Regions from separate parts of the Brevibacillus ginsengisoli genome, predicted to be linked through region 1. Evidence: riboswitches for the same ligand, from Rfam matches in the RefSeq annotation. Region 1 holds a riboswitch; the other holds the start of a gene.

Evidence for each region. A riboswitch is a leader RNA that binds a small molecule or an ion and turns the genes downstream of it on or off. The one in region 1 is predicted to bind FMN.
Region 2: it holds a riboswitch for FMN, as region 1 does, so the genes downstream of both, ACQCN2_RS18795 (ECF transporter S component) here and ribD (bifunctional diaminohydroxyphosphoribosylaminopyrimidine deaminase/5-amino-6-(5-phosphoribosylamino)uracil reductase RibD) in region 1, are expected to answer to the same signal.

The regions. Positions count from the first base shown of each region.
Region 1 is NZ_JBNJQR010000007.1:99,102-103,517, reverse strand. Features, by position in the region: gene ACQCN2_RS15285 (peptide ABC transporter substrate-binding protein) at 1-527, opposite strand, end outside; gene ACQCN2_RS15280 (DinB family protein) at 736-1,230, opposite strand; gene ACQCN2_RS15275 (CGNR zinc finger domain-containing protein) at 1,398-1,964, shown strand; FMN riboswitch at 2,010-2,157, shown strand; FMN riboswitch at 2,252-2,399, shown strand; gene ribD (bifunctional diaminohydroxyphosphoribosylaminopyrimidine deaminase/5-amino-6-(5-phosphoribosylamino)uracil reductase RibD) at 2,594-3,694, shown strand; gene ribE (riboflavin synthase) at 3,718-4,380, shown strand.
Region 2 is NZ_JBNJQR010000009.1:237,129-241,544, forward strand. Features, by position in the region: gene ACQCN2_RS18780 (ABC transporter ATP-binding protein) at 1-626, shown strand, start outside; gene ACQCN2_RS18785 (ABC transporter permease) at 619-1,413, shown strand; gene ACQCN2_RS18790 (ABC transporter permease) at 1,417-2,205, shown strand; FMN riboswitch at 2,269-2,412, shown strand; gene ACQCN2_RS18795 (ECF transporter S component) at 2,647-3,252, shown strand; gene ACQCN2_RS18800 (helix-turn-helix domain-containing protein) at 3,320-3,943, opposite strand; gene bcp (thioredoxin-dependent thiol peroxidase) at 4,118-4,416, shown strand, end outside.

The DNA of each region.
Region 1 (4,416 bases):
TAATCGTCCAATGCCTTCACGCCAACGTCTTCAGCCTTGCCCTTGCCCGTATTATACTCTTCGCCGCCTTTTATGTAATAGAGCTGGTACGCGTATTCAGAGGCCGTTTTGGGATCGAGATTGCGCTTGATGGCATACTCGAAGTCATGAGCGGTCACTGGATCGCCGTTGCTCCACTTGGCGTTTTTGCGCAGCTTGAACGTGAATTTCGTGAAATCAGGCGTATTCTCGAAGCTTTCAGCAATGGCGTTGTCTAACTGCCCTTTAAGGTCATAGCTTGTCAACCCTTCAAAAAACGCATAAATCATATCAAAAGAGTCCGCATCTGTTGCAATCCCTGGATCAAGGGAAGTAGGTTCGTTGTTGATGCTCCAATGAAGGACTTTGGATTCAGGATTGGTGGGCTTGGTTGTTGGTGTGGTTGATTGCTGAGGCTTTTGGGCGGTTTCTTGGGTGGTGGGTGTACATCCGACGATTGGTCCTACCATTAATAGTAGACAGGCGACAATGGAAATACTCTTTCTCAATAAAATCCCCCCTGTGAATAAAGTTGCTTACATTCTTATAATTATATAATTATTCTACTATTCAGACTATTATTGATTCAAGCTTGTGTCAATGATTTCATTCACTAAAGTTTTGCAGTTTCAAGCAATTGCCTCGTAATTATGGGCTGTACAGAAAAAACAACCGCTGTGAATCACCACAAGCGGCTGCTGCTTGAACGAAAAGCTGTTAGTCAAAGTATCGTCTCGCCGGCCACGAGCCATGCAACTTGCGAATCTGAATGATTTCGCCAATATGATAGGCGTCATGGTTGATGATGCTCATGATTTGCTTTCGAAGAGGCTGGGAAGGTGATGGTCGATCGAGATCGTCTTCACTTAGGGTAGATACCTGGTTTTTCAGTTCTTGATAGACGTGATCCACTCGATTAAGTGTGGCCTGCCATGCGGCTTCGTCAAGTGTTTCTGCTTGGCTAGAGAACGTCTCGTCATTGTTTGCCGCAGGGTTGGTTGGATCGACACCATGAATGCGTTGAATCAGTCGCTCTTTGTAGTACAGCAAGTGATTTACGGTCTCCCAAATCGAATTCACAGCGGCTCCAGCTGGTCGCCAACTAGCAATTTCTGCAGTGACACCTTCCAAGGCTGGTTTTAGCGGGGGATACCAATCTTCCTGATCATAGGTAAACGATAATTGTTCTAACAAGAAATCAACCTGACTCATGCCGTTCTCCTCCTTGTTTTTGACTACTTTTCTGTCCTTCCACGCGCTATAATGACGATAACAAACAAGTGCGTAACCACCAAATCTAATTTAGATAGTTACACTTAAGAATATACTACCACATTATGGTAATCGTTGACAATGAGCAAGGCAGGGGGCTTATCCTGATGGAACATATCTGTATCGACTTTATGAATAGCGATTGGCGGGATTGGCGGGGATCGGGACGCCGTGAAGACCGACTGGACAAGGAATCATGGCTTGCGGAGTTTTTGGGGCATTGGAATTTGACCGCTCCATTACCGGTAGATGCGGATATGCGACAGGTTTTGGGACAGCTGCGAGACAGATTACGTGCGATGGTCGAAGCGGTCGTAGACGATCAAGTATTAAATGAAGCTGATGTAGACCTTCTGAACCGAGTGATGAAGCGAGTTTCAGCTTATCATCGACTTGTGCCTGAAGGAAAAAGCTATCGGATGGAGCTAGTCCCCTTGGGGAATGCTTGGGATCTGGTGCTAGAACGGATTGCGGTCTCTTTTACTCAGTTGTTGGCGGCGGGAGATCTTCGTAGGATCAAGATTTGTATGAATGAAGATTGCCGCTGGATTTTCTTTGACGAGAGTCGTAACCGAACCAGACGGTGGTGCGATGATGCTTGCTGTGGCAACCTGTTAAAAGTACGCCGGTTTCGCGAACGCCAAAAGCAAAAACAAGACAATCAAAAAATTTAATCTTGGGAACCATTTCTCCTTTATGCTATAATGCAACCAACTGAATAGAACCTTCAGGGTAGGGTGCAATTCCCGACCGGCGGTGAAGACCAATGTGTCCAAGCCCGCGACTCGCTATTCGCTGAATTTGAGTAGTGACTGACTTGGTGAGAATCCAAGGCCGACGGTAAAGTCCGGATGGAAGAAGGTGGATTTAGTCTTTACAACCATTTTCGAAAAAAGTGGCCGTATAAGGCTTATTTCACGATGCCCTGAGCGCAAATGCCAGGGCATTTTTATTAACTGAATAATACCTTCGGGGTAGGGTGCAATTCCCGACCGGCGGTGAAGACCAATGTGTCCAAGCCCGCGACTCGCTATTCGAATAACTTGGGTAGCGACTGACTTGGTGAGAATCCAAGGCCGACGGTAAAGTCCGGATGGAAGAAGGTGAATTTAGTCTTTACAACCATTTTTTGCGAAAAAAGTGGCTGTTCAAGGCTTATTTCACGATGCCCCGAGCTAATGCTTGCGGGCATTTTTTGTAGTTAGGTACTACAAGCGAGCTTAGTGGGACGAAGTCTTTTCTTATTCTCGTGTCGGGCAAGCAAGTGTAAGCAGGAAGACGTTAGAAAAAGGAGGAGAGCCATGTGAACGATGAAGCCTACATGTCAATGGCCTTGCAGCTGGCCAAAGGAGCCATGGGTCAGACAAGTCCCAATCCAATGGTAGGCGCCATTTTGGTAAAAGATCAGGCGATTGTCGGCATGGGAGCACATCTGCGAGCAGGAGAAGCACATGCAGAAGTCCATGCGATTCGGATGGCTGGCGAGAAGGCCAAGGGAGCGACCATTTATGTAACGCTTGAGCCTTGCAGTCATTACGGGAAAACCCCTCCTTGCGCACAGGCCATTCTCCAGGCGGGAATCCGACGCGTTGTGGTCGCAACTCTCGATCCGAATCCGCTAGTTGCTGGAAAGGGTGTAGGCATTTTGAGCGAAGCGGGTTTGCAAGTTCGTGTCGGCGTGCTGGAAGAGGAGGCGAGGCATCTCAACGAGGTATTCTTTCACTTCATCACGACGCGCAAACCCTTTGTGACGGTGAAGACTGCCAGTACATTGGATGGCAAAATCGCCACCAAAACCGGGCATAGCCGATGGATTACGGGAGAACAGGCGAGAGAAGAGGTTCATCGCTTGCGACTTCAGCACGATGCCATTCTAGTTGGAGTGAATACGATCATTGCGGACAATCCCGCTTTGACTACGAGGATTCAAGGAGAAGGGACGGCAAAGCAACCGATCCGGCTGATTATGGACTCAACTCTGCGGATTCCGTTCACATCACGAGTCGTCACCGACGGAAAGGCGCCTACCTGGGTCATAACCACGAGACGAGCGGCGGCAGAGCAATGTGACAAGCTTCGGGAGCTGGGAGTGAACGTCGTGGTGATGGAGCAGGAACAGATCGGAATTGAGCCGATGTTGAAGTGGTTAGGAGAGAGTGGGATTACATCCTTGCTGGTTGAAGGAGGTTCTGCCGTGAATGGGGCGTTCCTACAAGCGCAATCTATTAACAAGATGATCAGCTATTTCTCGATGAAGGTAGTGGGAGGCGCTCATGCTCCCACTGCATTCGGTGGTTTGGGCTTCGCGCAGATGGACGAAGCGGTTCTCATAGACCACGTTGAGATCGAGCGAATCGGGAAGCACGATGTACGAATAAGCGGATATCCAGTTTGGCCTGTGTAGGCTGGAGGGAGGTTCTAACCAAGATGTTTACAGGGATTGTGGAAGAATGCGGAACGCTTGAAAATATAAAAACGAAGGCTACTCATGGCACACTTGTTTTTCGTGCTGATCGAGTGTTGCAGGGAGTCCAGCTGGGAGACAGTATCGCAGTGGATGGGGTATGTCTAACCGTTACCACCTTCACTAGCTATCAATTTACAGCGGACATTATGCCGGAGACCATGAAGCATACCAGCTTGGGTCGATTGAAGCAGGGAGATCAAGTGAACTTGGAGAGAGCGATGCTGGTTGGAAGCCGATTCGGAGGTCATATTGTATCCGGACATGTGGATGGTACGGGTACGATTCTTTCTCGTCAATCGTTCGCCAACGCAGTTTTGTTTCGAATCAAACCCAATGATCCATCCTTGTTGCGGTACATGATTTTACGAGGTTCGATCACGGTCAGTGGTATCAGCCTGACGCTCGTTGACGTGACCGATCAGGAGTTTAGCGTCTCCATCATACCTCATACACTAGCACACACCAGTCTTGGGGCTAAGCAGGCAGGCGATATCGTGAATTTGGAATGTGATGTCATTGGCAAATATGTAGAACGCTTGTTGCAGCAATCAAACGAGAACCCTGCTAGAAATGCACAATCAAAAATCAGTACCGACTTTCTGCGGGAAAACGGATTTTTATAGAAATTCCCCGTTTCTTTCGGGAGAAAAACGGAAGGT
Region 2 (4,416 bases), on a different contig from region 1:
CGGGGAAAATCTGGCTGGATCGTCTGATTGAAGAGCTGGATATCGGCTCGTTTGTCAATCAGCCGGTTCGTAAGCTGAGCTTGGGACAAAGGATGCGTTGCGAGATCGCGGCCGCATTGATTCATAAGCCTGCCCTGCTGTTTCTCGATGAACCGACTGTAGGACTGGATGTTCTGGTCAAACAAAAAATTCGGGACTTCTTACGCAACCTGAATGAAACGGAACAAATGACGATTCTGCTCACTACACATGACGTGACCGATATTGAAGCGCTCTGTAAACGGGTGCTGGTTATGGACAAGGGCAAACTAATTTTTGACGGTCAACTGGTCGATCTGAAAGAAAAATGGGGCAATGGAACTGAGGTTATTTTCTCCTTCAAGAAAAAAGTGACACTGGATCAGCTGCGAGCTGTCTTGAACGATCTTCCTTGCGAGCTTGAGATCGAAAATGAGTACGCGATTAAAGTTCAACTGAAACGTAGCCAGGAGATGCTGCCGTTCCTGCTCTCGACAGTGATGTCTAGCTTGGATGTAAGTGATGTGAAGATTACCGAAGCAAGTACGGAAGATATCGTGCGCAATATTTACAGTACGGACGATAGCGGGGTTATCAGCTATGGGTAAATTATATGCCGAATTAATCCGTATGCGTTTTCTGACTCTGCTAGCTTACCGTGTGAATTACTATAGTGGGATCATCATCTACGGGATTAACATTGGGGCGTACTATTTTCTGTGGGGGGCGATTTACGGGAATCAATCCAATCTCGCCAATCTTTCTGCGATCCAAATGACGGCCTACGTAGCGATTTCGTGGATGTCGCGCGCTTTTTACTTTAATAATATTGATCAGGAAATCGCCCAGGATGTTCGTGAAGGAAAAGTGGCGATTGAGATGATTCGTCCCTATAACTATTTATCGGTGAAAGCGGCGCAGGCGTTGGGCGAGGGGATCTTTCGCTTTCTGTTTTTCGCCGTGCCAGGGATTATTCTCGTCAGTTTGTTTATCCCGGTTCATTTTCCGACGTCAGCGCAGACGTGGGGCGTCTATCTTTTCAGCCTACTCATGGCGTTTATCATCAATACCCAAATTAACTTGCTCACGGGTGTGCTTACGTTTTTCTTTTTGCGAAACGAGGGGATGATGCGGGCAAAGCGGGTGGTTGTTGACTTATTGTCAGGTCTCATTCTGCCGATCAGCTTCTTCCCGGGATGGGCTCAATCGATTCTTCACTTTTTGCCTTTTCAAGCGATCAACTACTATCCCAGCATGATTTTCGCTGGAGCGGTTCCAGCATCCCAGATAGTCCAAGTGCTGCTGCTTCAACTCGTTTGGATCGGCGTTCTGTTAATACCCATCACCGTATTGTGGAACCAAGCGCGACACAAGCTCGTGGTGCAAGGAGGATAGTTGATGAAACAGGTGTATTTGTTGTTTTCCCATTACCTGAGCCAATACTTCAAAACAAGATTAGCCTACCGCGCTGATTTCATCGGAGAATTTTTCTCGAACCTCATTAATGAATTGATCAATTTGGTGTTTATTCTCGTGGTCTTTCAGCATGTTTCCACCTTGAAGGACTGGACTCGTGACGAGATCATCTTTATCTATGGCTTTTTTCTGGTGCCTTATGCGGTATTTACGATGTTTTTTGGCTTTTGGGATTTTAATGAACGGTATATTATTCGCGGGGAAATGGACAGAGTATTGACTCGTCCGATCCACAATCTGGCGCAGGTTTGTTTGGAGTCGATTGCGCCGGACCGCATTTTTGGTGTGATCACGGGATTGATTATTATGGGGTATGCGGCGATTCGACTGAATCTGCAGTTCGCCTGGTATGATGTCTTCGTGTTCATTGGATTGGTCATCAGCAGCGTTCTGATTTATGCGGGAGTTTATACGGCTATCGCGGCTGTCAGCTTTTTCTCCGATTCTCGAACAGGAATTGCGCCGATGATCTATAACATCCAGAACTATGGCCGCTATCCAGTTGATGTTTACAACAACGTGATCAAGTTCATTCTTACCTGGATATTGCCGTTTGCCTTTGTCGGCCTTTACCCATCCGCCTATTTCTTGGGCAAGAAGGATTGGTACCTTTTCACCATGCTGACACCGTTGATGGGCATCGTCTTTTTTGCGTTGGGATTGCTGATTTGGAACTGGGGAGTAAAGAAATACCGCGGAGCCGGATCATAAAATTATTACCAGATGATTGTCAAGAAACATACTTCCCAAGTATAATGAATTCGTGAAAATCACATATTCCTTCGGGGCAGGGTGCAATTCCCGACCGGCGGTGATCACATTTGTGTAAGCCCGCGAGCCTCTCGCTGTTAAGGCAAGAGTGCAGGATCTGGTGAGATTCCAGAGCCGACAGTACAGTCTGGATGGGAGAAGGATGACGACAGTGCGTTTGTACACGTGCTTTGTTTGTGCATGCGTATGGTGATCATGAGGCTTGGGAAGTCAAAAGCCTTTGGTTCGCTATACCCTTATGCATAGGGTTCGTCCAATCATCATGACCTCGGAGTCTTTACTTCGGGGGCTTTTTGCGTGGTTGGGATATCCGGTAGCTAGTGTTGCGTATCTGTTGCCATTCCTCAAAAGAAGGAAAAACAAACTGAGGAGATGGTAATCATGCAACAAACGCAAGTACACTCGGGACACTTGTCCAAAACAAGAAAGCTGGTGGCGATTCCATTGTTTGCCGCTGTAGCGTTTATCCTGCAGTATCTGGAATTTCCGCTGCCGCTCTTTCCTACTTTCTTAAAGCTTGATTTCAGCACGTTGCCAGGTCTGATCGGCGGTTTGATGTTCGGTCCCGCTGCCGGGGTACTGATTGAACTGATTAAAAACATCCTGCACTTATTGCTGAAAAATACAGATGGTCTTCTTGTGGGGGAATTGGCTAACTTTATCGCAGGAGCGAGCTTCATTCTAGTGACGGTTGCCTTGCAGCGTGTACGTGGAGGCAAAAGCGGATTTGTGCTTGGTCTTCTTGGAGGCACCATCTTGATGACAGCTGTAATGTCTGTGGCCAATTATTATGTGTTGATGCCAGCCTATTCGGTTCTTTACCATATGTCGCTGGATGCGTTAGTGGCCAGCCTTCACATGGATAGCTTGTGGTCGTTTATTTTGTACGCGATCGCGCCATTTAATTTATTAAAAGGAATTATAGTCGCTTTAATCGCATATCCGATCTTTATCAAACTATCTCCGCGTCTGCGTTATATGGCATAAATGAAAAAAGGAGCAATCCCTGTGAGGGTTGCTCCTTTTTGAATGCTACAGTTGTATCTGCTTGTGATTAATCTAGCTCGTCCGAATCAATGAACGGTTCGTCGTTATCATCTGTCGGCGCAGGTGGAGAAAGTGGGAATAGCATGTTGAGGCTCTTGAATTTGCGACGATCAGAGGAGATCTTGAGATCCTTATATTTTTGGATCAGCGCATTATATTCTTGTACAAATGCGTTTCGTTCTTCTTTGGACAAAAATAATTCGGTGACATTATAGGCGAATGTGTCGTTATACTCTTTACGCACATCGACATCGCTTTCTACGAATTGATTTAACGTTCTCATCAAATCTTTCTCTGTGGTACGAAGTGGTGAGAACATAATGTCACTAAACTGTTGCGCGTTTTCTTCAATCATCACGCGCAGATTGACCGAAATGACTTTAGCGATTGGTTGGTAATACTTTTCAACAATGGAGCCTTTTACGCGGGTGTCGACTTGTTCGAGCAAACCAGCACGAACTAATTCTTTCACATGATAATGTAAACGCGCCGCATTTTCTCCGAGTTCTGTCGCGATTTGTTTAGCGGTACGCGGCTCAAGATCTTCGAATAATTCAAGAATTTTCACACGTTCTGGTATAGCAAGGCACTTAAGCGCTTCCGGGTCTGTCACATTGTAAAACTCTCTCATGAATGTTTTCACCGTCCAGATTCTACTAGCGTCAGTTTATAATTCTTTATTAATCCATTGTTTAATTGTAGCGTTTTCTTGGGCGGTGTGCAATGGACTAGCATTGAATCTTTCGTGTATCTATTTAGTTTGTTAAAATAAGACAAACTCATAATTGGAGGAAGGGACTCTCAAATGGTTGAAATTGGACAGATCGCTCCAGATTTTACATTAGAAGCAAGCAATAATCAAACAATCTCACTGGCAAATCTGCGTGGGAAGAATATTGTGCTCTATTTTTATCCCAAAGACATGACGCCAGGCTGCACGACAGAAGCATGTGATTTTCGAGACTATCATCCCGAGTTCGGTAATCTGAATACGGTCGTCCTTGGTATTAGCCCGGATGATGTGAAATCTCACGACCGATTTGTGAGCAAGCATGAATTGCCATTTACACTGCTTGCCGATCCGGATCACAAGGTTGCGGAAGC